DNA from 3 places in the Brachybacterium sp. ACRRE genome. Region 2 is predicted to be linked to each of the others. Evidence: riboswitches for the same ligand, from Rfam matches in the RefSeq annotation. Region 2 holds a riboswitch; each other region holds the start of a gene.

Region 1 (10,203 bases), on a different contig from region 2:
CAGGGCAGGGGAGGTGTCCATCGGGGCATCCTCCCACCTGCCCGGGTCCCGGAGGCTCAGCCGAGCTCGGCGTAGAGCTGCTCGGGAGGGCTCGCCAGGCGCGCCTTGATCGCGGCGGTGTCCGTGTCGAGCACCTCGCTGCGGCCCGCCTCGAGGGCGTCGAGGAGCATCGCCACGACCTGTCGGGGATCGTTCTTGGGGATGTCCCAGCCGGCCATCATGTCGGTGTCGGTCGAGGCGAGGTGGACGCCCAGGACCTGCGTCCCCTGGGCGGCGAGCTCGAGCCGGGTGCTGTTGGTCAGCTGCCACTCGGCGGCCTTCGAGGCGGCGTACGAGCCGTTGCCGGGGAAGGTGCGGAAGGACAGCAGCGACATGATGTTGATGATCGCGCCGCCGCCGTGTGCTGCGAGCACCGGGGCGAACGCCCGGGAGACATGCAGGGCGCCGAAGAAGTTGGTCTCCATCTCGGCGCGGATGCGCTCGAGGTCGCCCGTGAGCAGGTTCTGGGCCGAGGCGATGCCGGCGTTGTTCACGAGGAGGTCGACGTCGCCGGCCTGCTCGGCGGCGGAGGCGGCGTGCGCCCCATCGGTCACGTCCAGGCGCAGCGGGACGACCCGCGGGTCGGTGAAGGGGAGCGACTCCGGGCGCCGGGCGGTGGCGTAGACGCGCCGGGCGCCCCGCTCGAGCAGCTGCTCGACGACGATGCGGCCGATGCCCCGATTGGCTCCGGTGACGAGTGCGGTGCTGTGTGCGATGTCCATGTGCGCGACACTAGGACCTGACACCCATGTCAGATGCAAGGGGCGGGGGCGCGATGCAGGAGGAGACCGGGATGCTGAGGATCGGCGAGCTCGCGAGCAGCACCGGGGTGAGCGTGCGCTCCCTGCGCTACTACGAGTCGAGGGGACTGCTCGAGGCGCAGCGCACGGGCGGTGGGCAGCGCTCCTACCAGGGGGAGGCCGTGAACCGCGTGCTGCTCATCCAGCAGCTCTTCGCCGCCGGGCTCAGCAGCGCCGACATCGCCGAGCTGCTGCCGTGCATGCGCAGCGGCCGCACCACGGCCGCGATGGTCGAGCGGCTGGAGCGCGAACGGGCGCGGATGGAGCAGCAGATCGAGCAGCTCCACGCGGCGCGCGACCGACTCGACGGCGTGCTCGCGGACGCGCGGAGCAGGAACGCGACGAGCGCGCCCACCCGAGGGTGAGCGCGCTCGTCGTGACCGGGCGGGGAGAGCCCGCCGGAGATCCGGGCCTCAGGCGTCCTTGTGCTGGACCAGCGCGCGCTGCACACCGGTGCGCTTCGAACGGGGCACCAGGACGTTCTCGTCGAAGTGGCCCACGCCGATGAACGAGATGAAGACCTCGTGGTCCGGGATGTCGATGAGCTCGCGGATCTTGGTCTCCTTCTCCGTGCCCATCGCCGTGTTGAGCGGCACCGAGCCCAGACCCACCTGGGTGAGTCCCAGCAGCAGCGACATCATGAACAGCCCGCCGTCCACGAACGGCTGGTTGCGCTCGGGAGCGAAGAGGAACGCGTCCAGGTCCGCGGAGACCAGCAGCAGCCTGGGCGGCATCTCGTAGCCGGCGAAGCCGCCCTGGATGTCCAGCACCTTCTTGATGACGTCGGGGTCCTCGAACTGGTGGACCCTCGCGCCCTGGCGGTTGCAGACCGAGGGCGACTGCATCGCGATCTGCACCGCGCGCGCGATCTCCTCGTCCTTCACGGGCTCGGAGGTGTACTCGCGCACGCTGCGGCGGCCGTAGACGACGTCGAGGAAGCTGCGCTCCGCATCCTCGTTCTCCACCTCGCCGACGAGCTCCCGGACCTGCCCGGCCGGCAGCACGCCGCCCTCGGAGTGGGTGGTGCCGTCGATGAGGGCCTGGGCGGGCTCGGAGAACAGCTGGCGGAAGTGGGAGACGTCGGTGCCGAGCTGGTCGTGGCGGTCGAAGTAGGCCTTCATCACGGCGGCCGAGCTCTGCAGGAACTCGTCCGAGGTGTCGCGATCCGCGGCGAGCCAGGCGTTCATCTCCTTGGCGAGGCCCGGGACCGCGCGGCCGCCGAAGCCGGGGCGGAAGTTGCTGCGGCTCAGCCCCTTCTCGATGGCGTGCGCGTGGAAGATCATCCGCGCCTGGGCGCCGGAGACCCCGTCGGCCGAGCGGGCGTGGCCGAACGAGCGCACCTGGCGCTCGGAGTCCTTGAGCGCGAGCGCCTTCGCCTGGGCGGAGAAGCCGCCCGCGGGAGCCCCGCCCTTGCGCTTGGCCGGGGCCTGTGCGGCGAGGGCGCCGGTGGGGATCCGCTCGATCTCGATGCTGCGGATGTCCGCCCCGGCACGGCGGCCGGTGAAGTGCACGCCGCCGAGCATGAACTGGGTGAACCCGGGCTCGGAGACCGTGAAGGTGAGCGTGTCGGTGCGGGCCTGGCCGCGTGCGCCCTCGACGTTCACGGCGCCGACGACGCGGAAGCGCGTCGACTCGGGGTTGCGCACGTGGATGTTGACCTTCTTGGCGTCGGTCGTCGGCGTCCAGTCGATGCGCAGCTGGTAGGCCGAGCCTGCGACGAGCGGCTCCGGCAGATCGGTCCACACCAGGTTGCCCAGCACGTCGCCGCCGCGCGCCACCCGCAGGCGTGTCTGCTTGCCGCGACGGGCGATCTTCCAGCCGGAGCCTCCGGTCGCGAACTCCGGCGCGGTGAGCGTGAGCTTCTGGCGCGGGTAGAGCGCGGCGGAGCCGGTGGTGCTCGGGTCCAGCGCGTCCTTCAGCCATGCCATCGACGACTCGCGGCCGGAGCTGATGTAGTCGCGGGCGGTCGAGTAGTCGATCTCGCGGGTGACGTTCGGGTTCGCGGCGATGTCCTCGTGGGAGTCGGTCTCGCGCACGCGCCGCGTCTCGTCGAAGCCGAGCGAGCTCATGAGGTTCTTGAAGCGGTCCGCACCGCGCTTGCTGTTGAAGATCGAGGAGAAGGGCTTCTCGAAGATCGCCGCGAAGGCGGAGCCGTGGAAGCTGTCGGTGACGACGTACTCCGCGTCCTGGTAGGTGCGCAGGAAGTTCTCCGGACGGTCCTCGTCGAGGATCTGGGCGCGCGGCTCGTCGGCCCACAGGGTCCGGCAGTGCTCGATGCCGTCATCGGGGTTCGGGATCACGCGGATGATCTCGAGGCCGAGCTTGTCCGCGATGCCCTGCGCGACGGCCTTCTTCTCCTCGGTCGGATCGAGGAAGAACACGCTGAGGTACTCACCCTCGGGGGCGACGGTGGCCTTCGCGGCGAGCTCGTCGTAGTGCTCGCGAGGCAGCAGGAAGACGGGGTCGACGACCAGCGAGGCCTTCGCGCCGAAGATATCGCGCGCGGTGTCCACCGCGTAGCCCTCGCGCACGGAGATCGCCTTGAAGCGCTGCAGCTGCGCGGCGTGGGTGGCGATGAACTCGGGCGTGAACTTCTTGGTGCCGCGGTTTCCGAAGGAAGTGCCGTAGGCGACGCGGTTGTTCTGCTCCGAGACGAAGTCCAGGAAGAGATCGCTGTTCACGCGGCCGATCAGCGGGTTCCACAGCTGGTCGCTGCCCACCACGAAGGTGCGCGCGCGCTCGTTCAGGCGCGGCAGCTCGGTGAAGTGCATCTGCTGGGTGGTGTGGTAGCCGACACGCTCGGCGAACTGCATGGAGACGATGTCGTCCGGCCACTCGACACGGAAGCCGTTGTAGCCCAGGGGCTCGTGGACCATGAGCACCGAGTGGCCGAGGTTCTGGATCGCGCGGTTCAGGCCGTAGTACGTGAGGATCGACCCGTAGTTCTTCCCGTACCACCAACCGCACACGGCGACGTCGAATGTCTGCTTCGGATCGGTCATCTGGTGAATCCTTGCCTCTCATCGCTTGCTGCAGGAGGTGACGCCTGGAGTCTGTGATGCATTTCGTGCGTGTGCCCGTGAATTCGATGCGTTCGTTGTTCCGGGCGGGCGACCGAAATGCTTGCGGTGAGTCTAGCCCAGCACCGCCGGGGGAAATCGGTCGTGTCGCGCCGGTGTCACGGGGAGATCCCGCAGGCCGATGGGGACCACCGCGGAGGACGGGTGGCGAGTGCGGGGCGCGGGGCCGGTGATCGCGGGGTGGGCCGCCGTCGGGTGCGGTGGGCGAACGCGGTATCACCCCAGGTGAGGAACATCGGCGGCCATGGCGTGCAGGTCGCGGCGTCGCGACCTGGCATCGACGGGTGCTGGTTTCTGGCCCGGCGAGGTGTGCGGAACGGGCTCGGACGGGGGTCCGTGGTCGACTTCACCGACTGAGGGAACGGACGCAGTACGTCAGGTGTACGGGCGGTGAACGGAATGCGGACGAATGGTAAGAGAATTGATGAGAGGCATGGAGGAAGAATGGAGGCCGTGTGAGGGCGCGCCACCGTTCATGTGCAGGTCGAGGGCGTCCAAGAATTCGGTGCGGGGTGTTTCCTGCGCATCGATCATGAATTCGCTGCATCGGCATTCGAATGATTCCCGGGCAGCGGCGGGCTGCAGTGGGAGGCGGGAGAGGCGGCGTCGCATGAGAGCGGGGCGGCGGATGCATGGGCTCGCTGGGCGCCGCCGGTGTCCACGACGATGTCCGGACAGTCCTCCGGACAGAAAAAACGCCCTGTCACCAGGGCGTTTCTTGGGGTGATCGACGGGATTTGAACCCGCGACCGCCTGGACCACAACCAGGAGCTCTACCTACTGAGCTACGACCACCATGTGCGCTCCGAGGACCGCAACGAGAAGCAAGCATACCGGGCGTCGGCCCTGCTCCGCACCCTCGGACGGGGGTTCTCGCTGTGAGACGCCTTGCACTTCGCCGGCACGGCAGACTGGGGCATCGGTCCGGAGGACTCCGGGCCGGAAAAGCAGGAGCCGGATCCCGCCTCGTCATGACAGGCTCGCCGCATGCTCCTGCTCGTGACCGGCTCCAGCTGCTCCGGGAAGACCACGGCGGCCTTCTCGTGCGCTGATCTTCCGCGCATCGTGGTCCACGACAGCGACGAGCGCGGCGTGCCGAGCAATGCCGACACCGCCTGGCGCCAGCGCGAACTGCGCTGGTGGGTGCGCGAGGCGATCCGGTTCGAGGAGCACGGTGTGGACCTGCTGCTCACGGGCCAGTCGCCGATCGGCGAACTGCTGGCGGTGCCGGAGGTCGCAGACCTGCGCGCGGCGGTGTGCCTCCTCGACGTCGCGGACGAGGAGCGTCGACGCCGATTGGTGGCCCGTGATCCCGGGACGTGGTCGCCGACGCAGGTCGACGCGTTCCTGGGATGGGCTCGCTGGCACCGGCGGCACGCCGCGGACCCCGCCCACGCTCCCGAGGTGATCGTCGCGACGGGCGAGCCGGGCATGCGATGGGAGCGCTGGCTGCCTCCCGCCGCGAGGCCGCGCGCGTGGCAGGTCGAGGTCATCGACACGACCGGGACACCCGTCCTGGACACGGTCTCCCGGCTGCGGGAGTGGATCTCGAGGAGCCGCGGGCCCGTCGTCAGCGCATGATCCGCTTGCCCGCGGGCCGATGGGGGAGAACAGTGGGGGCATGATCATCGCCTTCTCCGTCCAGCCCACCGGTGAGCCCTCCGATCCCGGCCTCACCCGCGACCTCGCCGAGGGATCCGACGCCGCGAGCGTCCACGACGCCGTCGCCGCCGCCGTCCGCGTGGTCCGGGAGTCCGGGCTCCCGAACCGCACCAGCTCGATGTTCACCGAGATCGAGGGCGACTGGGACGAGGTGATGGGCGTCGTGCGGCGCGCGACGGCCGAGGCCGGCCGCTACGGCTCGCGCGTCTCCCTCGTGCTCAAGGCCGACATCCGCCCCGGGCACGAGGGCGAGCTCGACGGGAAGATCGAGCGCCTCGACGCCGCCCTCGACCGGAACTGAGGGCGGCGCCGCATGTGAGAGCGGCGCCGCCAGGCCGAATCAGCCGATCTCGTCGACCAGGCCGTCGCGGACCGCGGCGGCCATGGTCGGGGTGACGGGCAGTCGCGGGATGAGCGTGGCCTGGTAGGCGTGGTAGATGTCCGGCTTGCCCTCCCAGGTGCGCGCCTGGGGCTGGTTGCGCCGGTCCAGCTCGTGGTGCCAGCTGCCCCGCTCGGGATCCAGCAGGAACTCGCTGACGTACTCCCACCAGGCCTGGTAGCGGTCGGCCCACTTCCGGTCGCCCGTCACCTGGAACATCACGGCCGCGGCGGCGGTCGCCTCGGCGGCGACCCAGTGCATGCGCTCGTGCACCACGGGCGTGCCGTCCCAGTCCACCGTGTAGGGGAAGCCGGGCTCGCCGTCCATGCCGAAGGCGTCGTCGGCCCTCCCCATCAGGGCATTCGCGGCCTCGAGCATCCAGTCGGGTGCCTCGCCGTCCTTCGCGAGCAGCGCGGCGCGCCCGTGCAGCACCAGGCGGGACCACTCGAGCCAATGGCCGACGGTCGCGCCGTAGGGACGGAACGGATCGGCCGGCTTGTCCTCGTTGTAGTCGAGGATCGGGTTCCACGAGGTGTCGAAGTGCTCCGGCAGCAGCCAGTCCTGCTCGCGCGCGAACTCGTCGATCGCCCGGGTCATGATGCCCACGGCGCGGTCCAGCCAGCGGCGCTCCCCGGTGACATCGGCCGCGGCGAGCAGGGCCTCGGTCGTGTGCATGTTCGCGTTGATGCCCCGGTACTCCTCGCAGACGGCGAAGGCGCGGTCGAAGGTGTCCACGCTCATCCCCGCCTCCTCGTCGTAGAACTTCTCGTCGAGGACGCCCAGGGCCTCCTCGAGCAGCTCCGCGGCGTGCGGGCGTCCGGCGGCGGACGCGGAGGCGGCCGCGAGCACCACGAACGCGTGCGCGTAGGCCTCCTTGGCGTCGTCGATGACGGTCTCCCCGGCGATCTTCGAGAACCAGCCGCCGTGCTCCTCGTCCTTGAAGACGGTGCGCAGGGACTCGATGCCGTGGTCCACGAAGCGCCCGTACTCGGGGCTGCCCAGCATCGTGGCGAGCGCGAAGCAGTGGGTCATGCGGCAGGTCACCCAGAGCTCGGCCGGCTTGTCGCCGTCGAGCTCGCCGTTCTCGTCGAGCCAGCCGAAGCCGCCGTCCTCCCGCAGCGACTCGGCGCCGAAGACGAGGAGCTCCTCGCCCTCGGAGTCCAGCCAGGTGCGATGGGTGGCGCGCTGCAGCCACGGCACCGCCGGTGCGGAGGAGCCCGCCGCGCCTGCGGCCGCCTCGTCGGACCCGTCGGCGCTCTCGCCGTCGGCCGTGAGCTCGAAGGTGCGCGCGGCGGCCTGGGCCTGCGCGGTCGTCGGCCCCGGGTCGGCCACGAACAGCACCTCGCGGTAGTACTTGAGCTCCTGGATGGACTCGCGGATGTCGGCGAGGGCGCGGTGGCCCCCGTGCTTGGCGGGCGTGTTGTAGAAGACGCGGGGGAACCAGCGCTTGGCGAGCTCCTTGAGGCTCGAGACGTCGATCGTGCGGTAGGAGAGCCAGGCGGCGAACTCCGGCACGTCCTTGTCGAGGAAGACGCGGTCGGTGCCCACGGAGTTGCCCGCGAGCGGCGCCTTGCCGGCCTCCGGGCAGTGCTCGCGCACGTAGGCCAGGCACTGCTCCTGCGCGGCCTCGAGGGTGATGCCCGCGTCCAGCTCCTCCAGCAGCCCGGAATTCGTGTGCATGGTGCGCACGAAGTCGCCCATCTGCTCCAGCGCCTCGGCCGGGGGCCTGACGACGACGTCCACGCCCTCCCCGAGGATGTTGAGGTCACCATCGGTGACCAGGACGGCGATCTCGACGAGCGCGTCCTTCTCCTTGTCCAGTCCGGTCATCTCGCAGTCGACCCAGACGATGCGGTCGGCGGTTCCACGATTCGAAGTGCTCACGTGGCAAGGGTAGTCGCCGCGGACGGCGCCGCGGCCCCGCTGGCGCCTCTGGAATACTGGCGCGCCGGACACGGGGTGCGCCGCGCGCGCTGAGATCACACCCGTGGAACCTGATGCAGTTCGCACTGACGAAGGGATGTCCGCCATGCGGTCACGTCTGCCCGAGAGCCCGCCCACGATCGCCGCCGCGGCCCACCCGCCGCCGGCCGGGCCGACGCCGATGCCGCAGCTGCCGCCCGAGGGCCGCGCCGCACTGCGCGCCGGGGTGGTCGGCAACTTCATCGACAACGTCCACGTGTTCCTGCCGCTCACCGCGCTGACCCCGGCGCTCGCCGTCGTCGCGGGCCCGGGGATCGCCGCCACCACGGGAGCGATCGTGGTGATCGCGATGATGCTGGGCAGGCCCGTCGGCGGCATGGTCTTCGGCAGGATCTCGGACCGCCTGGGGCGCACGCGCACCACGAAGGTCGCGATCACCGGCACGGCCGCCTGCGCCCTGCTGATCGCCGCCATGCCCACCCATGAGCTGCTGGGTGCGGGGACGATCGGCCTGATCCTCTGCCTGCGCTTCCTCGGCGGGATCTTCGTGGCCGGCGAGTACTCGGCCGCGATCCCCCTGGCCATGGAATGGTCGGCCCCGCGCCGGCGCGGCCTCATGAGCGGGCTCATCCTCTCGATGGCGCCGTGGGCGCAGGCCGCGATCGCCTTCGCGACCGCCGCGCTGCTCCTGGTCCTGGGGCCCGACGCCTATGCCGCCTGGGGCTGGCGCGCGCTGTTCGTGCTCGGGGCGCTCGCCTCCCTCGGCATGCTGGTCTACTACCGACGGCACGTGGTCGACGCGCCGATCGCCCGGCGCGAGCGCGAACGGCCCCAGGGGCCCGAGCCGACGGACGAGCCCGCCGTCACGGGCATCGCGGCCATGCTGCGCGGACGCTGGGCGCGCGCCTTCTGGCAGGTCTTCACCCTGATGACGGGGCTGTGGCTGCTCACGAACACGACCGTCATCATGCTCACCGCCCAGCTCGGCGAGGACACGGGCCTTCCGGCGACCAGCGTCTCGGTCGCGATGGGCATCGCCTCGTGCGCGCAGGCGCTCGCGATGGCGCTCGCCGGGCATCTCTCCACGAGCACCGGCAGGCGCCGACTTCTCATCGGGTGGGGGATCGCGGCGACCGTGCTGGGCCCGGTGCTGTGGTGGACGGCGGTGGGCTCGAGCACGCTGGCCGGTGCGGCCGTGCTCGCCGCGGCGCTCCAGGTCGTCACCGTCGCCGCGTACGGGCCGGTCTCCGCCTACCTCTCCGAGCGCTTCCCGACGTCGGTGCGGTCCACGGGCTACGGGATGGGCTACAGCCTCTCGCTGATCCTGCCCGCGCTCTACCCGTTCTACCTGCCCGGGCTCTCGGCGCTGCTCGGGCCGCGCGCCGCGGTGCTTTCGCTGCTCGTGCTCGGCGGGATCCTCCTCGTCCTCGGCGCGGCGATCGGACCGCGGCTGTCCGCGGTGGAGATCGATCGGGACCTCGACGCCGTCGCCGCGCGGGACGGCCGCGGGAGCGGGCGATGAGCCGCGACGAGCAACCGCACGAGCACGACGACGATGCGGACCTGCGCGCGGTCGCCCCGGTGATCGCCGAGGTGCGCCGGTGCCCGCCGCTCGTCCACTGCCTCACCGCGACGGTGTCGATGGGCATCGTGGCCGACGGCCTGCTCGCCGCGGGTGCCCGCCCGATGATGACGGAGACCGAGTCCGAGGCGCCCGTGGTCACGGAGGCGGCCGACGCGCTGCTCGTGAACCTCGGGACCCTCAGCACCGATGCGATGGCGGGCATCCCCGCGACCGTGTTCGCGAGCATCGCGGCCGGTCACCCCTGGGTGCTCGATCCGACCGCGATCGGGCTCCCGCCCGTGCGCACGGCCCTCGCCTGCGAGCTCGTGGGGCTGCGTCCGAACGTGGTGCGCGGAAACGCGTCGGAGGTCCTCGCCCTGCGCGGAGGGTCCGGCGGACGCGGGGCCGACGCGAGCGACGGAACTGAGAGCGCTCGTGGCGCCGCCCGCGAGATCGTCGCCCTCACCGACGGGGCGGTGGCCGTCTCAGGGCCCGTCGACCGGATCGTTGGGGCGGACGCGAGCGCGGGCGCGGGTGCGGGTGCGGGCGATTCCGGTGAGGACGGCACACCGAAGATCGAGGTCCGTCGGGGCCACCCGCTGCTCACCCGGGTGACCGGCACCGGCTGTCTGCTCGGGGCGCTCACCGCCGCGTGCCTCGTCGCGGTGGAGAGGATCGGGCCCGTCGACCCGCCCGTCGGGACATCGGAATTCGCAGCTCGTGCCGCTCGCTCCGCTCACGCCGCGACCGTGTGGC
Region 2 (10,203 bases):
CGCCCGTCCCGGGCACTGTCGGTGTCGGAGGGCTCCTGGGCACGGCCGTCCGGCGCAGGGGCGCCGGCCGACAGAGCGTCGGCCGACGGGGCGTCCGGGTCGACGCGCTCGGCCTCCGCCTGCAACTGGGCGACGGTCATCAGGCCATGCGCGGCCATCCACGCCGCCATGTCCTCGGCGGCGAGGGCATGGGGCCCCTCGAGGATCGCGGGCGGCTCCGGCTCCTCGTCCGTGCCGTCGTAGGCGGCGCCGAACAGGGCGAGCGCCGCCAGGCGGATCCGGGCGTCGGCCCCCTCGATCCCGTTCAGCGGGATCTCGACGGGCACCTCGCCGACGACGGCCAGCGTGGACCACGCGTGGGCGAGCCAGCGCACGTCACCGCCGCTGACGAGCCCCGGGGCGTAGTGGGCGCACAGGGCGTCGAAGACCGGGGCATCGAGGGACGGCGCCCCGCCCCTGCTCTCCCCCGGTTCCTCGGCCCGATCGCTGGTCGGTCTCATGTGCGCATTGTGCGCCCGGGGCCCGACGAACCAGCCATTGCGGGGTGACGCGGCGCGGCGGCACCGCCCACGCCGCCGTCAGTCGTGCAGGTGCTTGATCGCGTAGTCCGCCTGCTCCTCGGTGAACTGCTCGCCGTACTCGGAGGTGATCTGCTCGCGGATCTCGTCGTCGGACATGCCGTCCGCGGCGTACTGCTTGGCCCGCTCCAGTGCGTTCTTGTTCCAGTCGGCGTCGAGGTGATCCACCGCGTAGGTGGCCGTCTCGTCGCTGTACCCCTCGAAGACGAGGGTGTCGTGGATGCCCTTCTCCGAGGAGTAGAGCATGTCGGACTGGATCTTCGCGTCGGCGAGGGCGCCGTCCTTGTCGTCGGGGTCGACGTCCGTGCCGTCGGCAGCGGAGTCGCCGGAATCGTCGGCATCTGCCGACGAGTCATCGTTCGGGGTCGCGTCGACGGTGTGGTCGGACGGCGTGGCGGAGTCGCTGGGCTCGTCCGACCCGTCGTCGTCGGACGAGGACGCGGAGACCGTGGTCGGAGCGGGCTCATCACTGGTGTCGGCGTTGTTCACGAGCATCACGATCACGATGACGACGGCCGCGATCGCGAGCAGCGCGAGGCACCCGCAGCCGCCCAGCACCCACCACAGCGCCTTGGACTTCTTCGGCGGCTCCTGGCCCTGACCCGGCGTCTGCGGGGACGCGGAGAACTGCGGGGCCTGCGAGGCCTGCGGGGCCTGCGGGGAGTCCGCGTACTCCGGAGCGGGGGCCGGGGATCCGTAGGCGGCGCTCGCCGACCCGTAGGGGCCGCTCGCCGAACCATAGGGGTCGCCGGCGGAGCCGTAGGTGCCATTTGCGGACCCGGCGTCGGGGAACCCGGAGTTCGCGGAGCCGTTGTTCTCGGGGGAAGGGGTGGGGCTGGTCATCGGTCGTTCCGTTCGGAAGGAGGTGTGCGCGGGCCGCCGTCGCGAGGTTTCGCGGACCCGGCAACGTGCGCGGAGGAGGGATGGCAGGGAGGCCGCCGGGGAGAACTCTACGGACATCTCGGACGGCCGACCCGACGTCTCGCGACCCGACGCCGCGGCGGACGGGCCGTGGCGGAGCCGGATCGCCGTGCGCCCTCCGTCGGCGCCTGACCGCTCGTCCAGCTCCCGTTCACCTCTTGATTCCTGCGTGCTACACGCATACTCTTGCGCAAACCAGCAATAACCCGCATCGTCACGCTCAAAGAGGAGACGTCATGCCCATGGTCCGTCACACCCTTCCCGCCCTCGAGGCACCGATCGGGCAGGTGGGCGCATGACCACCGCCGAACTCACCAGCCTCTTGGATCCGCGGCTCATCCGTCTGGATCTCACCGCCACCACTCGTGAGGATGCGATCCGCGAGCTCACGGAGTCGCTCGTCGCCACAGGCCATGTCGAGGATCCCGCGGGGTTCGTCCGGGACGTGATCGCCCGTGAGGAGCTCGGTCCCACCGGCCTCGGACAGGGCATCGCGATCCCTCATGGCAAGTCCGCCGGGGTTCGAGAGACCACGGTGGCGATCGGGCGCACCTCCGCGCCGCTGACGTGGCCCTCGCTCGACGGCGATCCCGTCACCGCGCTCATCCTCTTCGCCGTACGCGAGGAGGACGCGGACACCACCCACCTGCGCCTTCTCCAGAAGGTCGCCATCCTCCTGGCGTCCGACGACTTCATCCGCGAGCTGCACGAGGCTCGTACCGCCGACGAGGTCGTCTCGCTCATCACCACTCGCACGAAGGAGTCCGACAAGTGAAGTTCGTCGCCGTCGCCGCCTGCACATCCGGCATCGCCCACACCTACATCGCCAAGGAGAAGATCCTCAACGCCGCGAAGACCCTGGGATGGGAGGCCGCGGTCGAGACCCAGGGAACCATCGGCACCGAGACCCCGCTGGCCCCGGAGGAGATCGCCGAGGCCGACTTCGTCCTCCTCGCCGTCGACATCAAGATCGGTGGTCGCGAGAGGTTCGAGGGGAAGCAGATCGTCGAGGTCGGCACCAGCACCGTGATCGCCTCGCCGACGAAGCTGCTCTCGGCCATCGAGCAGAAGCTGACGGCGGCCTGAGATGTCCACGCACACGACCGCCTCCCCCGGCACCGAAACCCGCAGGCTGCCGCGCCCCGAGCTCAAGAAGCACGCGCTCACGGCGATCTCGTACATGCTCCCGCTGGTCGTCGCCTCCGGCCTGCTGATCGCCATCGGCAACCTCACCGGCGGCGAGGTCATCGAGGACTACACGGCGCACTACACCTGGCAGTCGGCCCTGCTGTCACTGGGCGTGCTCGGGATGGGACTGCTCCCGCCCGTCATCTCCGCGGCGATCGCCTACTCGATCGCCGATCGCCCGGGCATCGCGCCCGGCCTCCTCATCGGCACCATCGCCGGCTCGATCGGCGCCGGCTTCCTGGGAGGGATGCTGGGCGGCTTCCTCGTCGGCTGGTTCGTGCTCTGGCTGCGCCGGCACCTCAGGGTGCCCGTCTGGGCCGAGGGCCTGATGCCGATGATGATCCTGCCTCTGCTGGGCACGCTGGTGATCGGGCTGCTCATGTACTTCGTGATCGGCGTGCCGATCGTATGGGCCACCTCTGCGCTCACACAGTTCCTCTCGAGCATGCAGGGGTCCATGCGCCTGGGCTTCGGAGCGATCCTGGGCGGCATGGCCGCCTTCGACTTCGGAGGCCCCGTCAACAAGACCGCCTCCCTGTTCGCGGACGGCCTGCTGCTCGAGGGCGTGCAGGATCCGGAGGCGGTGAAGGTCCTGGCCTCGATGGTCCCGCCCTTCGGCGTCGGCTTCTCGTTCCTGCTCAGCAAGATCTTCCATCGGCCGATCTACTCGAGCCAGGAGCGCGACAACATCAAGATCGCCCTTCCCATGGGCGTCTGCATGATCACCGAGGGCGTCATCCCCATCGCCGCGGCCGACATCCTGCGCGTGGTCGTCGCCTGCACCAGCGGCGCGGCAGTCGGCGGCGCCCTGTCGATGTGGTGGGGCATCGGATCCCCGGTCCCCTCGGGGGGACTGTTCATCGTTCCCGCGATGACCGATCCGTTCCTGTTCCTGGCGTCCCTGGCCGCCGGCTCCTTCGTCACGGGCGTCATCCTCTTCGCCTGGAAGAAGCGCGTGCTCGAAGGCGCAGAGGCGCCCGAGGCCGCAGCCGTGATGGAGGACGAGAAGGAGCTCGACCTCTCGGACATCCGCTTCAGCTGACCCGCTCTGCCCCCGCCCGTCGCGCACGAAGGAGATCGCATGTATCAGCCCATGGGCCCGATGATCCGTGAGGCCTACGAGAACGGCTACGCCGTCCTGGCCGTCAACGCCCTGAACCTCGAGACCGCCCGCAGCATCATCCGCGCTGCAGAGGCGGCCCGCTCCCCCGTCATCATCGACTTCTACGAAGGCCTGCTCGTCGACCATCTCCCCGCACGAGTGCTGGTCGACGGGGTCCGTGCGCTCGCACGGGAGGCGTCCGTGCCCGTGGCGATCAGCATCGACCACGGCAAGCACGAACACCTCGTCCGCCAGACGATCCATGCCGGTTTCACCAGCGCGATGATGGACGCCTCCGAGCTCCCCTTCGAGGAGAACGTGGAGGTCGTCCGACGCATCGTCGAGTTCGCCCAGGCGTACGGCACCTCCATCGAGGGCGAGGTCGGCGGCATGGGTGCGGTGGCCGGCGACGCTTTCACCCGTGAGGAGATGATGACGGACCCGCAGCAGGCCGCCGAGTTCGTGCGCGCCACCGGCGTGGACGCGCTGGCCGTCTCCTACGGCTCCAGCCACGGGCTCCTGCCCGAGGGGTTCGTGCCCGTCCTGGAGTTCGACCGACTCGAGCGCATCAACGAGGCATGCGGGACGCCGCTGGTGCTGCACGGCGGCTCGGGGACCTCGCCGGAAGACCTGCAGCGCTCGGTCGCCAACGGCGTCGCCAAGATCAACATGGGGGCCGACTTCATGCACGCGAACGCGCGCGGATTCGTGGACGCGCACCACGAGGATCCCGACCGGGAGCTCTTCGAGCTGCTGGCGTTCGCGGACGCCGCCGCCCAACGGACGGTGCGCGCATACATGGAACCGTGCGGAAGCGTGGGCCGGGCGCGCTGAGCAGGTGAGCCTGTGGACACCCGCGCGCAGGGGAATCGGGTGTCGGCCGTCGACCGTCAGCGGGGGTGGATGACCTCCACTCCCGCTTCGGCGAGGGCGCGCCCCAGTTCTGCATCGGGCTGAGCGTCCGTCACCAGCACGTCCGCCATCTCCAGCGCCCCGATCTTGGCGAAGACGCTGCGCCCGAGCTTCGTGGAGTCGGCGAGGACCACGACGCGGTCCGAGCGACGCATCATCTCCCGCATGAGACCGGCCTCGGAGACGTTCCCGGTGGAGAATCCCTGCTGCGCCGAGACCGCGCCGACGCCGATGAACGCCAGGTCGCAGCGCACGTCGAACTCGTCGGCCCGGTCGATGCCGAGGCTCGAGGAGATCGGGCCGGTCGTGGCCTGGGCGCTCACGCGCACGGCGCCGCCGACCATGAAGATCTCGTCGGCGACGCCGGCGGAGAGCGCTGCGGGAAGATGCAGGTTGTTCGTGATGATGCGCAAGCCCGCCCCTGCGGGAAGGTGCCTGGCGAGCGCGATGGCCGTCGTGCCACCGTTGATCATGAGGGTGCCGTCGCCGCCGACGAGCTCCGCCGCGAGCTTGCCGATCGTCTCCTTCGCGCTCGAGTGCAAGCGCGACCGCACGTCCAGTCCCGTATCCGTCCGGGGCACCAGGGTGGGGCTCACCGCACCCCCGTGGGTGCGCAGGAGGGTTCCGGAGGCGTCGAGTTCGTCCAGGTCACGCCGGATCGTGTCTGCCGAGACCGAGAAGTGCTGCGCGAGCTCGGTGACGGACACCTGACCGGACTCCAGGACGAAGGCCACGAGGTCGGCCTTGCGCCGGGCGGGCAGGTGTCCTCCGCGCGATCCGCTTCCGCTGCCCGTGCGCCGGCTCGATGTCATCAGGGTCCCTTCGTCGCGTCCGTCCACCACCCACAAGCATCGTCGCCAGGGTTGCCTCCCATGGTACCCAAGCATAGGATCGAACAGACCCGCAGAAACACGCAGAAACCCGATACGCAAAGACGCATCGAGAAGGGCAGGCCATCGTGCTGCTGAGTGGCAAGGACCTCCTGGCGGTCGCGAACGAGAACTCGTTCGCCGTCCCCGCGTTCAATGTCAGCGACTACGCCATGCTCAAGGGCCTCGTGGAGGTGAGCGAGGAGACGGAGGCGCCGCTGCTGGTGGCGATCCATCCCGACGAGCTCAGCCACGTGGGCACCGAGTTCATCCCGTCGGTCATCGCGTGGGCGCACCGCGCGAGCGTCCCCGTCTCGATCCACCTGGACCACGGCGCCACCCTGGACCAGGTGCTCCTGGCGATCCAGGCGGGCTTCACGTCCGTGATGATCGACGGCTCGCTGCTGCCCTTCGAGGAGAACATCGCGACGACCGCCGAGGTCGTGCGCGTGGCCCATGCGGTCGGCGTCTCCGTCGAGGGCGAGCTGGGCACGATCGGCCAGCTCGACGAGCAGGCCGAGAAGGGCGCCTCCAAGATCATCTACACCGACCCCGACGATGCCGACCGGTTCCTCGAGCGCACCGGCGTCGACTCGCTCGCGATCGCGATCGGCACCAGCCATGGGCTCTACCCCTCGTCGATCACCCCGAAGCTTCGCCTCGACCTCCTCGAGACCATCAAGAGCCGTGTGGAGATCCCGCTGGTGCTGCACGGCGGCTCCGGCAACCCCGATGCGGAGATCGCGGGCGCCGTGGAGCGGGGCATCAACAAGATCAACATCTCCAGCGACATCAAGGCGGCGTACCACCAGGCCGTGCGCGAGGTGCTCGCGGACCCGTCCCTGCGTGAGCCCAACGTCATCCAGCCGCTCGCGATCCCGGCGATGAAGAAGGTCGCCGAGCACAAGATCGACCTGTTCCAGGCCCGCGGCAAGGCCTCGCTGTACTGATTCGCTTCTTCCGTCGTCGCGCAGACACGCGATCCCGCTGGACCCCGGGCGTTCCTCCGTGCAGGAGGCTCCCGGGGTTCTTGCATGCGGGGACCGTGCGCCATCGGCAGTGCAGGGCACGCCCCGGCCCCGTGCTACGGTCGTCGCCGATCCCTCGGGTGCCCGTCGCAACGGGCTGAGATCGGACTGACGCTGTCCGAGTACCGACCGAACCTGCTCCGGGTCATGCCGGCGAAGGAAGAAGGAGAGCGACTGCATGTCTGCACGCCCCGAGAACTACCCCACCCACGCCCTCGGCCACCTCGAGGACCCTGCGCACGACATCCGCGTGCCGATCACGAGGATCGCCCAGGACGACTCCCCCACCGGGACGCCGAACCCGCCGCTCGAGGTCTACCGGACCGCCGGTCCGGGCAGTGAGCCCGAGGAGGGGCTGCCGCCTCTGCGCGAGAACTGGATCCGCGATCGAGGCGATGTCGAGGAGTACACGGGCCGCGCCCGCGACCTGGCCGATGACGGCCGCGGGGCCGTGCGCCGCGGCGAGGCGAGCGCCGAATGGCGCGGTGCGCGTCGTGCGCCCGTCCGCTCGGTCGACGGGCGCACCGTCACGCAGATGCACTACGCCCGTCGGGGCGAGATCACCCCCGAGATGCGGTTTGTTGCGCTGCGGGAGGACTGTGACGTCGAGGTGGTGCGCGAGGAGCTCGCCGCAGGCCGCGCGATCATCCCCGCGAACGTGAACCACCCCGAGGCCGAACCGATGATCATCGGCCGGCGCTTCCTGGTGAAGATCAACGCGAACATCGGGAACTCGGCGGTGACCTCGTCGATCGCCGAGGAGGTCTCCAAGCTCGAGTGGGCCACCCGCTGGGGTGCGGACACCGTCATGGACCTGTCCACGGGCGATGACATCCACACCACCCGCGAGTGGATCCTGCGCAACTCCCCCGTGCCGATCGGCACCGTCCCGATCTACCAGGCCCTGGAGAAGGTGAACGGCGACGCGAACGCCCTCACCTGGGAGATCTTCCGGGACACGGTGATCGAGCAGGCCGAGCAGGGCGTGGACTACATGACGATCCACGCCGGCGTGCTGCTGCGCTACGTGCCGCTGACGGCGAACCGGGTGACGGGCATCGTCTCGCGCGGCGGTTCGATCCTGGCCGGATGGTGCCTGGCACGGCACCGCGAGAACTTCCTCTACGAGCACTACGACGAGCTCTGCGAGATCTTCGCCCGCTACGACGTCGCCTTCTCGCTCGGCGACGGACTGCGGCCCGGATCGCTCGCGGATGCGAACGACGCCGCTCAGTTCGCCGAGCTCGACACCCTCGCGGAGCTCACCCGCCGCGCCTGGGAGCACGACGTGCAGGTGATGGTCGAGGGCCCGGGCCACGTGCCGCTGCACCTGGTGCGCGAGAACGTGGAGCGCCAGCAGGAGCTGTGCCACGGCGCGCCGTTCTACACGCTCGGCCCGCTGGTCACCGACGTCGCCCCTGCATACGACCACATCACCTCAGCGATCGGGGCGACAGAGATCGCCCGCTACGGCACCGCGATGCTCTGCTACGTCACCCCGAAGGAGCACCTGGGTCTGCCCGATCGCGACGACGTGAAGAGGGGCGTGATCACCTACAAGATCGCCGCTCATGCGGCCGACGTCGCCAAGGACCACCCGGGCGCCCGCCAGCGGGACGACGCCCTGTCGAAAGCGCGCTTCGAGTTCCGCTGGCGAGACCAGTTCGGGCTGTCCCTGGACCCGCAGCTCGCCGAGGAGTACCACGACGAGACCCTGCCGGCCGAGCCCGCGAAGACCGCGCACTTCTGCTCGATGTGCGGGCCGAAGTTCTGCTCGATGAAGATCTCGCAGGACATCCGAGACGAGTTCGGCGGCGAGGCCGCCCAGCAGGAGATCGCGGCGGCGGGCATGGCGGAGAAGTCCCGGGAGTTCCGCGAGCGCGGCGGGACCGTGTATCTGCCGGAGCCCGGGGTCGGGGTGCCGGTGGGTGAATAAGTTCCCACGACCCGAGGACCCCATCTGAACGTTGGAGGACGCTCGCCGCACACCCGACACATTCCGACACACGCCGACGCGCACCGGCCGGCGACCTCCACAATCGTTCCCATGCCCCCGACGATGGACCCCTCCTCCAACGCGCTCGAAAACAGCTCCGCGCACCCCGCTCCCGGCTCTGGCACCGGCCCCGACGCGAACGTGCCCCTGCGCGTCTCCTCCGCGGCCGACGTCAGCCGGATCCTCTCCGCGCTCGGATCGCGCGACCCGAAGGCGACCGCGGTGATCCTGCTGGCCCTCGGCGGGATCTTCATGGACGCCTACGACTTCTCCTCGATCGCCTTCGGACTGCCCGCCATCAAGGAGCAGTTCGGCCTCGACGGCTTCATGACGGGCCTGGTCAACGCCTCGATCATGGTCGGTGCGGTGGTCGGGGCCCTGGCCGGCGGCTACCTCGTGGACCGCTTCGGCCGGTACCGGCTGTTCATGGCGGACATGGTCTTCTTCGTCGTCGCGGCGCTCGGCAGCGCGCTGGCGCCGGAGGTCTGGTCCCTCATCGGATTCCGGTTCGTCATGGGCATCGGCGTCGGCCTCGACATCCCCGTCGCCATGGCCTTCCTCGCGGAGTTCTCCCGGCTGCGCGGCAAGGGCAACCGCTCTCAGCGCGTCAACGCATGGTCTCCCGCCTGGTACTTCGCGACCGGCACCGGGTACCTCATCGTGCTCCTGTGCTTCTGGCTGCTTCCCGCCACCCAGCAGGACCACCTCTGGCGGATCGTCGTCGGCTTCGGCGCCGTGCCCGCCGTGATCGTGCTGCTGGTGCGCCGACGCTTCATGGCCGAGTCCCCGCAGTGGCTCGCCGATCAGGGCGACCTGCGCGGCGCGGTCGACGTGCTCTCCAGCCACTACGGGATCACCGCCGAGCTCGACGCCGACGCCTCCGGCGGGCCCGAGCACGCGAGCGCCCGCACCCGGCTGTCGAACGTCCTCGAGCTGTTCTCTTCACGCTTCCGGCAGCGCACGGTCGCCGCCCTGTGCGTCTCCGTGTTCTCGACCTTCGGGTACAACGCCGTCGCCTACGGCACCCCGCTGATCATCGCGACGCTCTTCCACCAGGGCCCGCTGGTCACGATCGTGTCCTCGCTCGTGATCAACATGGGCTTCGGCCTGGCCGGCGGTCTCATCGGCATGAGCGTGGTCAGCCGCTTCGGCTCGCGCCGGGTCACGCTTGTGGGCTTCGCGATCCAGGCGGCCGCCCTGTTCACCCTCGCCGCGATCGGCGTGCCCAGCAGCGCGCTCGTGCTCGTGGCCGTCGCGATGCTCGCCGCGTTCATCTTCGCCCAGGCCGGCGGCCCCGGCGCGAACCTCATGAACTTCGCGACCCTCTCCTACCCCACCCGCCTGCGCGGAATCGGCGTCGGCTTCAACCAGGGCACCCTGCGGGCCTTCTCCGTCCTCTCCCTGCTGGGCTTCCCGATCCTCACCGCGCAGCTGGGCACGGGCGTGTTCTGGATCGTCGCCTGCGCGCCCCTGCTCGGCGCGATCTCGCTCGTGCTCAACCGCTGGGATCCGACGGGCAAGGACGTGGACGCCGAGGACCTCGAGCGCGTCGCGGCCTGACCCCTGTGATCCCCGGAGCGGGGGACCACACTCATCCGGCTCCCGCGAG
Region 3 (10,203 bases), on a different contig from region 2:
GATGGCTGCCACCCTACGTGCGCTCGCATGCCTCGGGAAGGTCGGACGCGAGGCGCGCGAACCGACGACGCGCCGGCGGGCCCCGATCCCCGGATGTATCGAGACGGACCCCGCGCAGGTGGGAGCGTGGAACGGCCCGGCCCGTCGGCACCGGGGGACAGACCCTGCTTGACGGGGGCGGCATCGGGGGTCGAGGGTGCGTCATAAGGCGGTTCTCGATTCGGGGCCGCCTTCGTCGATCCCGGACACAGTGGTCCGGATCGTCGTCCTCTCGCACGTCGCCGAAAGCGAGGCATATGCCATGGACACTGCAGTCTTCGAGCAGCACGAATCCGAGATCCGCGGCTACTGCCGCAACTACCCGACCGTCTTCGCCTCCGCGTCGAACGCGCGCCAGGTCGACGAGGACGGCACCAGCTACATCGACTTCTTCGCCGGCGCCGGCGTCCTGAACTTCGGGCACAACAACCCGAGGATGAAGGAGGCGCTGATCGAGTTCATCAGCAACGACGGCGTCGCCCACAGCCTCGACACGTACACCACCACCAAGCGGGACTTCGTGCAGAAGTTCCAGGACGTCATCCTGGCCCCGCGCGGCATGGACCATCGCATGCAGTTCATGGGCCCCACCGGCTCCAACGCCGTCGAGGCCGCCATGAAGCTCGCCCGCCGCGCCACCGGCCGCCGGGAGATCGTCGCATTCAGCCACGGCTTCCACGGCATGACCCTCGGCTCCCTCGCCGCGACCGCCAACCACGCCTTCCGGCAGTGGGCGGGCGTGCCACTGGACAACATCGTGCGCCTGCCGTTCGAGACCGCGCCGGGCGGGGACACCGCGATCGCCGAGTACCGGGAGGCACTGCTGGACACCTCGAGCGGGCTCACCGCTCCCGCCGCGTTCCTCCTCGAGCCGATCCAGGCCGAGGGCGGCGTGAACGTGGCCAGCGCCGCCTGGCTGCGCTCCGTCCAGGACCTCGCCCGCGAGGTCGGCGCGCTCGTGATCTTCGACGACATCCAGGCGGGCATCGGCCGCACCGGCAGCTTCTTCTCCTTCGACGGGATGGGCCTGGACCCCGACATCATCACGCTCGCCAAGGGTCTGGGCGGGTTCGGCACCCCGATCGCCATGAACCTCAACAAGCCCGAGGTCGACCGGCACTGGTCGCCCGGCGCGCACACCGGCACCTTCCGCGGCCAGGGCATGTCCTTCGTCGCGGGCACCGTGGCCCTGGACTACTTCACGGACGACGCCTTCGGGAAGGACGTGACCGCCAAGGGACAGGTGATGCGCGACCGGCTCGAGCAGATCGCCGCGGCCCACCCCGAACGGGGATGGGAGGTGCGCGGCAAGGGCATGATGCAGGCCCTGGACACCCTCGACGGCGCCTTCGCCAAGAAGGTCCAGGACGAGTGCTTCGCACGCGGCCTGCTCATCGGCCCCTGCGGCCAGGACGGCCGGGTCGTGAAGCTCATCCCGCCGCTGACGATCCCCGAGGACGACCTCGCGGCCGGCCTCGACATCCTCGCCGAGGCGATCGACGCCGCCGCGGCGGCGATCCCCGCCGCGAAGGACGCCGACCTGGAAGGCGCCCGCTGATGCGCCGGCGCGAGGACATGACCTTCGCGCCCGAGGAGTACGAGCGCCGCCTCGACGGGCTGCGCAGCCGCATGGCCGAGCGCGGACTGGACGCGGTCGTGATCTCGGACCCCGAGAACCTCATGTACCTCACGGACTACCAGACCACCGGCTACTCCTTCTTCCAGGCCCTCGTGGTGCCGCTGACGGACGATTCCGTGTTCGTCACCCGCGGCATGGAGGAGTCCAACGTCATCCACCGCACCTGGGTGGACCGCACCCGACCCTTCCCCGACGACGGCGACGCCATCGTCACCCTCGTGGGCCTGCTGAAGGACCTGGGACTCGGCGACGCCACGGTGGGCTTCGAGCGCAACAGCTACTACTTCCCGGCCTACCAGCAGGACCGCATGCACGAGGCCTTCGGGCACGGGCTCGTGGACTGCTTCGGGATCGTCGAGGAGGGGCGCCTGCGCAAGTCGCCGGCGGAGATCGAGGTGATGGGCCGCGCGGCGCGGGCCGCCGAGGCCGGCTGGGCCGCCGGTGTCGAGGTGGCCGTCCCCGGGAACTCGGAGAACGACGTCGCCGCGGCGATCGCCTCCGCGATGTTCCGCGCGGGCGGCGAGTTCCCGGCGGTCATGCCCTACGTGACCTCCGGGCCGCGCTCGATGATCGGGCACGCCACCTGGGAGGGTCGCATCATCCAGCCCGGCGAGCACGTGTTCCTCGAGATCGGCGGCTGCTACCGCCGCTACCACGCGGCGATCATGCGCACCGTGGTCAACGGCGGCCTCACCGACTCCATGCACGAGGCGCAGGAGACGATGAAGCGGGCGCTGGCGGAGCTGCGCGGACTCATGAAGCCCGGCGTCACCGTCTCCGAGGTCGACGAGCTCACCCGCGCCGTCATCGAGGACAACTCCGTGGGTGCGCACCTGATCACCCGCGCCGGCTACTCGATCGGCATCGCCTTCCCGCCCAGCTGGGACGAGGGCTACATCCTCTCCCTCATGAGCGGGGACCGGCGCGAGCTCGACGAGGGCATGACCTTCCACCTCATCCCCTGGATGTGGGGCGTGGACGGCGACAAGACCTGCGGGATCTCCGACACCGTCCGCATCACGGCCGACGGCTGCGAATCCCTCTTCCACGTCCCCGAGGACTTCACCGTCCACTCCGCCTGAGAGGAGCACACCATGAGCGAACAGACCGCCAGCGTGCTGACAGCCATCGACCCCACCACCGGCGACGTCGTGCGCGAGGTGCCGGCCGCGACTCCCTCGCAGATCAGCGGGATCGTCGGCCGCGCCCACGACGCCTTCACGACCTGGAAGGAGACCACCTTCGCCGAGCGCGCCGGCGTGCTCCGCGCCGTCGCCGCGCACATGCGCGAGCACGTCGAGGAGCTCGCACCGCTGATGACCCAGGAGATGGGCAAGCCCATCGGCGAGGCCAGGGGAGAGGTGAACAAGGCCGCCTGGGCCGCCGAGCACTACGCCGACCACGCCGAGGAGTACCTGGCCGACGAGCACATCGCCTCCGATGCCACCTCCTCCTACATCCAGCATCTGCCGCTCGGGCCGGTGCTGGGCGTGCTGCCCTGGAACGCGCCCTTCTGGATAGCGTTCCGCTTCGCCGCTCCCGCGCTGATGGCAGGCAACACGTGCGTGATGAAGCACGACCCGCACGTGCCCGGCTGCGCGGCGGCGATCGGGGAGGTCTTCCGGGCCGTCGGCGCCCCCGAGGGGATCTTCCAGGTCCTCCAGGCCCGCACCGAGGACGTCGAGCAGGCGATCCGCGACCCGCGCATCGCCGCCGTCTCCTTCACCGGATCCGACCGGGCCGGCGCGAAGGTCGCGGCGATCGCCGCGAGCGAGATCAAGCCGGCGGTGCTCGAGCTCGGCGGCTCGGACCCGTGCATCGTGCTGGCCGACGCGGACCTCGAGGAGGCCGCGAAGGTCTCCGCGCTCTCGCGCATCATCAACGCCGGCCAGTCCTGCATCGCCGCCAAGCGCGTCATCGTCGAGCGCTCGGTGCACGACGAGTTCGTCGAGCTGCTGCGCGCGCAGCTCGCGGCGCTCACCGTGGGCGACCCCCACGAGGACACCACCCAGGTGGGGCCCATCGCCCGGGAGGAGCTGCGCGAGAACCTGCACCGGCAGGTCGCCTCGTCCGTCGAGGCCGGGGCGCAGCTCGTGCTGGGCGGCGAGATGCCCGACGGGCCCGGGTTCTTCTATCCGGTCACCCTGCTCACCGGCGTGCAGCAGGGCATGACCGCGTGCACCGAGGAGACCTTCGGCCCGGTCGCCGTGGTCGTCGCGGCCGACGACGCGGACGATGCCATCGCGATCGCGAACGACACGCCCTACGGGCTCGGCTCCTCGATCTGGACCGAGACCGCACGCGGGGAGGCCCTCGCCCGGCGCATCGAGGCAGGGCAGGTCAGCGTCAACGGGATCGTGAAGACCGATCCGCGTCTGCCCTCGGGCGGCATCAAGCGCTCCGGCTACGGCCGCGAGCTGGGGCCGCACGGCATCCGCGAGTTCGTCAACGCCCAGCAGGTCTGGGTGGGTCCCGCCGTCGGCTGATCGGCGCGGCCCGCGCCTGACCGTGGAGCGATGAGGCGGGCGGACTCGGCACGCGAGGCCGAGCCCGCCCGCCTCATCCCTTCGGGGCGCGAGGCTCGTCGGGCATACTCGCCCCATGGGCCAGCCCGAACAGCCGCGCTCCGGCGCCGCACCGTCCCCCTCCGCCTCTGATCCCGCGTCGTACGCCGCGTCGAACCCGCTGGGCGTCGTCTCGCTGATCGCGGCGATCGTGCTCGTGGTGCTCTCCACCATCCGCGGCGGACTGAATGTGCTGGTGCCGCTGCTGATGGCGAAGTACAACACGGGCTACGCGCTCTGGGGCTGGGGATCGACGATCCTGCTCGCGCTCGTGGCGCTGGTCGCCATCGTCATCGGAGTCGTCGCCCTGCTGCAGCGCTCGCGACGCAGGACGGCGGCGATCGTCGGCGTGACCGTGGGTGCGTCATGGCTGGTGATGATGGTGGGCGGCCAGCTGCTGAGCGTCGTCGTCGCCGCGCTCGCCCGGGCGATGTGGTGACGGCAGCCGCCGCCGGCGGCGCCTGATCGCGTGCCCGTCGAGTGCTCCGCCCGACACTCCCGCATGATGCACGCGGCAAACCCCTCGTGCGATCCGGATTCATCGGGTACGCTCGAATCAACAGCGCCGATCGAGCGCACGGCCGACCGTCAGGACATCTTCACCCGCAGCACCCACACCCCCTGCAATCGACCGTGGCGTCGCAGGTCCATGAAGGATCTCCGCAGCGCACTCGGCAGCCCACCGGATGAGGCCCCGCGCCCATCCCTACGAACTCCCCACTTCGGACTCCTTCCCACCGGGAAGGTTCCGCCGTGGGGGCGCACGGCGGAGATCTCGTCGTGACCGCACAGAGGGCATCTGCTCTCTGCACACCGAAGGAAAGACTGCATGACTACAGGCACCGTGAAGTGGTTCAACTCCGAGAAGGGGTACGGCTTCATCGCCCCCGACGACGGCTCGGCCGACGTCTTCGCCCACTTCAGCAACATCGCCGGCTCCGGCTACCGCAACCTCGAGGAGGACCAGAAGGTCTCCTTCGACACCGAGCGCACGGATCGCGGCCTGACCGCGACCAACATCCAGCCGGCCTGAACCTCCTCCTGAGCTGAGGGGCGGGTCCGCCCGCCGCCTCGTTCCGGGAGTCGCACGCATCGCGTGCACCGCGCCCCGTCCTCCGCCCTCATCGGCGGAGGGCGGGGCGCGACCGCGTTCAGCTCGCGGCCAGGTGGAACTCGCCCGCCGTCCGGCCTTCGTCCCTATACTCGCAAGGGTACGAGCAGGACATCCGACAGCGAGGGAGGCACTGATGAGTGCGGATGAGAAGTTCGAGAACACGGCGGATCAGCTGGGCGGCAAGGCCAAGGAGGGCCTCGGCAAGCTGACCGGTGACAAGGAGGCCGAGTCGGAGGGCAAGGTGCAGCAGGCGCGCGCCGGCCTCGAGGACAAGGTCCAGGACGTCAAGGACTCCGTGAAGGGTGCCCTGAACGGCCTCACCGGCAAGAAGGACGGCGAGTAAGACTCGTCGCCCGGAGTCCCAGTACTCCGAGAGGAGCCCCCGTCCGGCATGCGCCGGGCGGGGGCTCTTTCGCGTCGTGGCCTGCGGAGCCCGGCCGACTCAGCTCGCCGACGCGGAGGGCGGCCCGCTGTGCTCGCGCCGTGCCTCCCGGTCGAAGACGCCCAGGATCTCGCAGGGTCTGCCCCCTTCGGCGCCGATCGCATGCGGGAGCATCGTCGGGAACTCCGCCGCCTGGTTCTTCTCGACCCGCAGCCGCCGGTCGCCCAGCAGCAGCGTCGCCGTCCCCGAGAGCACCACGAACCATTCGCGCCCCGTGTGCGCCCGCATGGCCGAGGGCGCCGAGGGCGGCTCCGTGAGCCGCTGACGGATCACCGAGAGATCCGGCTGGCCCCGGATCGTCCAGCGCATCGCGCCCCTCGGTCCGTCGAGCGTGGGACTCGAGACCGCGTCGTCCGCGCCGGAGTCCACGAGCTCGTCCAGGGTCGTGTCCAGGGCTCGGGCCAGCGTGATCAGCTGATCCAGGGCCAGGCGCCGAGTCCCGCCCTCGATCCGGCTCAGGGACGACGGGCTCATCCGGGCGCGCTCCGCCAGATCGCCGAGCGACCACCCGCGCGAGACGCGCAGCGCCCGGATCCGTTTGCGCACGAGGGTCTCGATCGCGGCATCTTCTTGCGTCATAGGCAAGAGAGTATGCCGTATAGGCAATCAATGCCTAGTGTCGACGTCGTACACGACGATCGGCCCGCCCCGCGGGCAGGAGGAGGCATCCATGGACCCCCGAGACATCACCGCTGCATCCGCAGGCACCAGCGCCCGCGACGGCTCCCCGGCACGCGGCGCGGCGGATCCCGCCGCGGACGTCGTCGTCATCGGCGGCGGCGCCGCCGGACTGAACGGCGCACTCATGCTCGCCCGTTCCCGCCGCCGCGTGATCGTCGTGGACGCGGGGGACCCGCGCAACGCCCCGGCGGAGGGCGTCCACGGGCTGCTGGGCCGCGAGGGCACGCCGCCCGCCGAGCTCCTGGCACGCGGGCGCGACGAGGTCGAGAGCTACGGCGGGACCGTCGTGCAGGGCCGCGTCGCCTCGGTGCGGCCGGACTGGAGGGTCGACGGCGTCGAGGGCGGCTTCGACCTCACCCTCGAGGACGGTCGCGCACTGCGCGCCCGGCGACTCCTCGTCGCGACCGGCGTGCGCGACGAGCTGCCCGCGATCCCGGGGCTCGCCCGGCACTGGGGGAGCGGCGTCGTCCACTGCCCCTACTGCCACGGCTGGGAGGTGCGCGACGAGCCGATCGGCATCCTCGCCTCGGGCCCGATGTCGGCGCACCAGGCGTGGCTGTTCCGCCAGCTCAGCGACGACATCGCCTTCTTCGCCCGCGGCACCGCGCTCGACGCCCGGACCCGCGCGAGGATGTCCGCCCGCGGGATCCGCGTGATCGACGAGGAGGTGGCCGAGGTGATCGCCGACGACGGAGCCGCCCCCGACGCGTCCGCCGTCGAGGGGGAGCGCGCACCCCGCATCGCGGGCGTGCGCCTGGCGAGCGGGGAGGTGATCGCGCGCCGCGTGCTGGCCGTCGCGACCACGATGACCCCTCGCCTCGACGGGCTCGAGGGTCTGGGCCTGCGCGTCGAGGAGATCCCGGGGATGGGGGCGAAGGTGCCGTCGGCGATGGCCGGGGTGAGCGAGGTCCCGGGCGTCTGGGTCGCGGGGAACGTCACCGACCCGACCGCGCAGGTGGGTGCCGCGGCGGCCGCGGGCGCGCTCGCCGGAGCGCACATCAATGCCGACCTCGCCACTGCCGACACCGACGCCGCGCTGCGCTCGCGCACGGTGGGCGAGGCCGCCGACGGGAGCCTCTCCCTGCTAGCGTGAGTGGCACCGAGGGGAGTCCCGGCAAGGGGCTGAGAGTCCACTGGTCACGCGATGCGCAGGAGCGCGGGGCGGCGACGGCGTGGAGACCCTGAGCACCTGATCCGGATCATGCCGGCGCAGGGACGGAACCGCTGAGCGCCCTCCCCGCCGGTCTCGTGGAAGAGGCATCGTGAGCACCAGCGCCCCCAGTCCCAGCGCGCCGTCCCCCGGCGAACCCGCCACCGGTCGCATCCCCAACGTCCTCTCGATCGCGGGGACCGACCCGACGGGTGGCGCGGGCATCCACGCGGACCTCAAGGCCTTCGCCGCCCAGCGCGCCTTCGGGATGGCCGTGGTGACCGCCGTCGTCGCCCAGAACACGCAGGGGGTGCGCGGGGTCGTCGCGCTCGATCCGGAGTTCGTCGGCGAGCAGATCGACGCGGTCCTCGAGGACGTGCAGGTGGACGCCGTGAAGATCGGCATGGTCGCGAACGCCGCGATCACGGAGGTGATCGCCGAGCGCCTGCGCCGCCACGGCGCGCGCAGGATCGTCCTGGACCCCGTGATGGTCGCCAAGAGCGGCGACCGCCTCCTGGACGAGGACGCGGTCGACGCCGTGCGCGAGCAGCTCGTGCCCCTCGCCGACGTCCTCACCCCGAACCTGCCCGAGGCCGCGGTGCTGCTGGGGGAGGAGCCCGACTGGAGCGAGGCGGAGATGCGTCGGCGCGCCCACGACCTGCTGGCCCTCGGACCGCGCAGCGTCCTCCTCAAGGGCGGCCACCTCGAGGGGTCGCCCACCAGCACCGACCTGCTGTGCGGGAGCGAGGGCATCCTCGAGCTGCCCGCCCCGCGCATCGAGACCACCAACGACCACGGCACCGGCTGCACGCTCTCCGCGGCGATCGCCGCCCGGCTGCCGCGCATGTCCGTCGAGGACGCCGTGCGGGGCGCCAAGGAGTACCTCCACGGAGCGCTCGCCGCGAGCGACCGCCTCGACGTGGGCCGCGGCCACGGGCCGCTGCACCACTTCTTCGAGCTGTGGGACGGCGAGGCGACGCCGGATCGCTGACTCCTTCCCACGGGCGAGGGCCCCGCTCACTGATCCGATGCGGCTCCGCTCCAGGCCGCGCAGAGCACCCGTGCCGCGCGCAGGGGATCGTCGGCCGCGCAGACCGCCGAGACCACCGCGCAGCCCGAGGCGCCCGCGCGCCGCAGGGCCGGGACGTCGGCCGCAGTGATCCCGCCGATCGCGACGCTCGGCACCGGGGAGGCGGCCGCGAGCAGCGCGAACCCCTCGATGCCGAGGGCCGGCGGATGATCCGCCTTGGTGGCGGTCGCGCGGATCGCGCCGATGCCCACGTGGTCGACGGTGCCCTCGGGCAGTGCGGCCACGGCGTCCAGGTGCGCCGACGTGTTCGCGCTGAGCCCGATGACGGCGTCGGGCCCGAGCAGATCGCGGGCACGGCGCACGTCCTCGTCGCCCTGCCCCAGATGCACGCCGTCCACGCGGATCCCGCGCTCGCGCGCCGCCACGGCGGCGTCCACACGGTCGTTCACCAGCAGCAGCGCACGCGCATCGATCACCCGCGCGAGACGCTCCAGGAGGCGCACGTGCTCGGCGAGGTCCGCGTGCTTCTCCCGCAGCTGCACCACCCGCGCGCCGCCCTCGACGGCGAGCTCGACCGTGCGGACGATGCCGCGCGCACCGCACAGCGCGGCGTCGGTGACGAGGTACAGGCCGAGCTCCTCGCTCGAGGGCCTCATGCCGCCTCGCCCCCGTCGCCCTGATCCACGGTGTCGCCGTGATCCCCGGTACCGCCCGGAGTCGCGGCGCCGACGTGCAGGCGGCCCGGCGCTCGGAGCTCGTCCGGGCCGATCGCAGCGAGGGCGTCGAGCAGCCGGGGCGCGAAGGTGCCCGGCCCGTCGGCCCCGGAGGCGGCGCGCTCGGCCGCCGCGGAGTAGGCGGCGTGTGCGGCGACGACGGCCTCGAGCGCAGGTGCTCCCTCGCCGCGCACGCCCAGGAAGGCCGCGATCACGGCGCCCAGGGCGCAGCCCCCGCCGGTCATCCGGGTCAGCAGCGCACTGCCGCCGCCCACCTCCACGAGCGTGCTCCCGTCGGTGATGAGGTCGCGCTCGCCGGAGACCGCGACCACGGCGCCGTGCGTGCGCGCGAGGCGGGTCGCCGCCGCGACGGCCGCGTCGATCGGGTCGGAGGAGTCGACGCCCCGGCCGCCGGTGCCCTCGCCGGCGAGGGCGAGGATCTCCGAGGCGTTGCCGCGCACGGCGGTCGGCCCCTGCGCCACGAGCTCGGCAGCCAGAGGCGTGCGCACCCGCAGTGATCCGATCGCGACCGGGTCCAGGACCCATGGCGTCCCGACGCGACGCGCTCCTGCGACCGCCTCGTGCATGGCCTCGCGCTGCTCGGGCGCGGGAGTGCCCAGGTTGACGAGGAGACCGTCGGCGACCGCGGCGAAGTCGCCGGCCTCGCCGACGATATCGACCATCGCCGGGGCGGCGCCGATCGCGAGCACCACGTTCGCCGTCACGTTCGTGACCACGGAGTTCGTGATCGCGTGGACCAGCGGACCGCGCTCGCGCACCGCGTCCAGCAGCTCGCCACAGCGGGCGGCGAGCCCTGCGGGATCGACGGGA

Evidence for each region. A riboswitch is a leader RNA that binds a small molecule or an ion and turns the genes downstream of it on or off. The one in region 2 is predicted to bind thiamine pyrophosphate.
Region 1: another riboswitch for thiamine pyrophosphate. It lies ahead of MHY49_RS01945 (MFS transporter); the one in region 2 lies ahead of thiC (phosphomethylpyrimidine synthase ThiC).
Region 3: another riboswitch for thiamine pyrophosphate. It lies ahead of thiD (bifunctional hydroxymethylpyrimidine kinase/phosphomethylpyrimidine kinase); the one in region 2 lies ahead of thiC (phosphomethylpyrimidine synthase ThiC).

The regions. Positions count from the first base shown of each region.
Region 1 covers NZ_JAKRMO010000004.1:26,941-37,143, forward strand. The annotation lists gene MHY49_RS01900 (VOC family protein) at 1-21, opposite strand, end outside; gene MHY49_RS01905 (SDR family oxidoreductase) at 57-761, opposite strand; gene MHY49_RS01910 (MerR family transcriptional regulator) at 788-1,204, shown strand; gene MHY49_RS01915 (polysaccharide pyruvyl transferase family protein) at 1,253-3,841, opposite strand; tRNA gene MHY49_RS01920 (tRNA-His) at 4,639-4,714, opposite strand; gene MHY49_RS01925 (hypothetical protein) at 4,907-5,500, shown strand; gene MHY49_RS01930 (thiamine-binding protein) at 5,541-5,882, shown strand; gene orn (oligoribonuclease) at 5,922-7,844, opposite strand; TPP riboswitch at 7,906-7,998, shown strand; gene MHY49_RS01945 (MFS transporter) at 7,990-9,405, shown strand; gene MHY49_RS01950 (hydroxyethylthiazole kinase) at 9,402-10,203, shown strand, end outside.
Region 2 covers NZ_JAKRMO010000067.1:4,633-14,835, reverse strand. The annotation lists gene MHY49_RS16080 (hypothetical protein) at 1-500, opposite strand, end outside; gene MHY49_RS16075 (Ltp family lipoprotein) at 579-1,421, opposite strand; gene MHY49_RS16070 (PTS sugar transporter subunit IIA) at 1,795-2,274, shown strand; gene MHY49_RS16065 (fructose PTS transporter subunit IIB) at 2,271-2,585, shown strand; gene MHY49_RS16060 (PTS fructose transporter subunit IIC) at 2,587-3,729, shown strand; gene MHY49_RS16055 (class II fructose-bisphosphate aldolase) at 3,769-4,623, shown strand; gene MHY49_RS16050 (DeoR/GlpR family DNA-binding transcription regulator) at 4,680-5,513, opposite strand; gene MHY49_RS16045 (ketose-bisphosphate aldolase) at 5,660-6,520, shown strand; TPP riboswitch at 6,665-6,779, shown strand; gene thiC (phosphomethylpyrimidine synthase ThiC) at 6,777-8,534, shown strand; gene MHY49_RS16035 (MFS transporter) at 8,646-10,154, shown strand.
Region 3 covers NZ_JAKRMO010000027.1:6,331-16,533, forward strand. The annotation lists gene MHY49_RS09540 (aspartate aminotransferase family protein) at 302-1,597, shown strand; gene doeA (ectoine hydrolase) at 1,597-2,760, shown strand; gene MHY49_RS09550 (NAD-dependent succinate-semialdehyde dehydrogenase) at 2,773-4,164, shown strand; gene MHY49_RS09555 (hypothetical protein) at 4,280-4,681, shown strand; gene MHY49_RS09560 (cold-shock protein) at 5,072-5,275, shown strand; gene MHY49_RS09565 (CsbD family protein) at 5,490-5,699, shown strand; gene MHY49_RS09570 (helix-turn-helix transcriptional regulator) at 5,799-6,377, opposite strand; gene MHY49_RS09575 (NAD(P)/FAD-dependent oxidoreductase) at 6,469-7,572, shown strand; TPP riboswitch at 7,579-7,698, shown strand; gene thiD (bifunctional hydroxymethylpyrimidine kinase/phosphomethylpyrimidine kinase) at 7,742-8,620, shown strand; gene thiE (thiamine phosphate synthase) at 8,647-9,315, opposite strand; gene thiM (hydroxyethylthiazole kinase) at 9,312-10,203, opposite strand, start outside.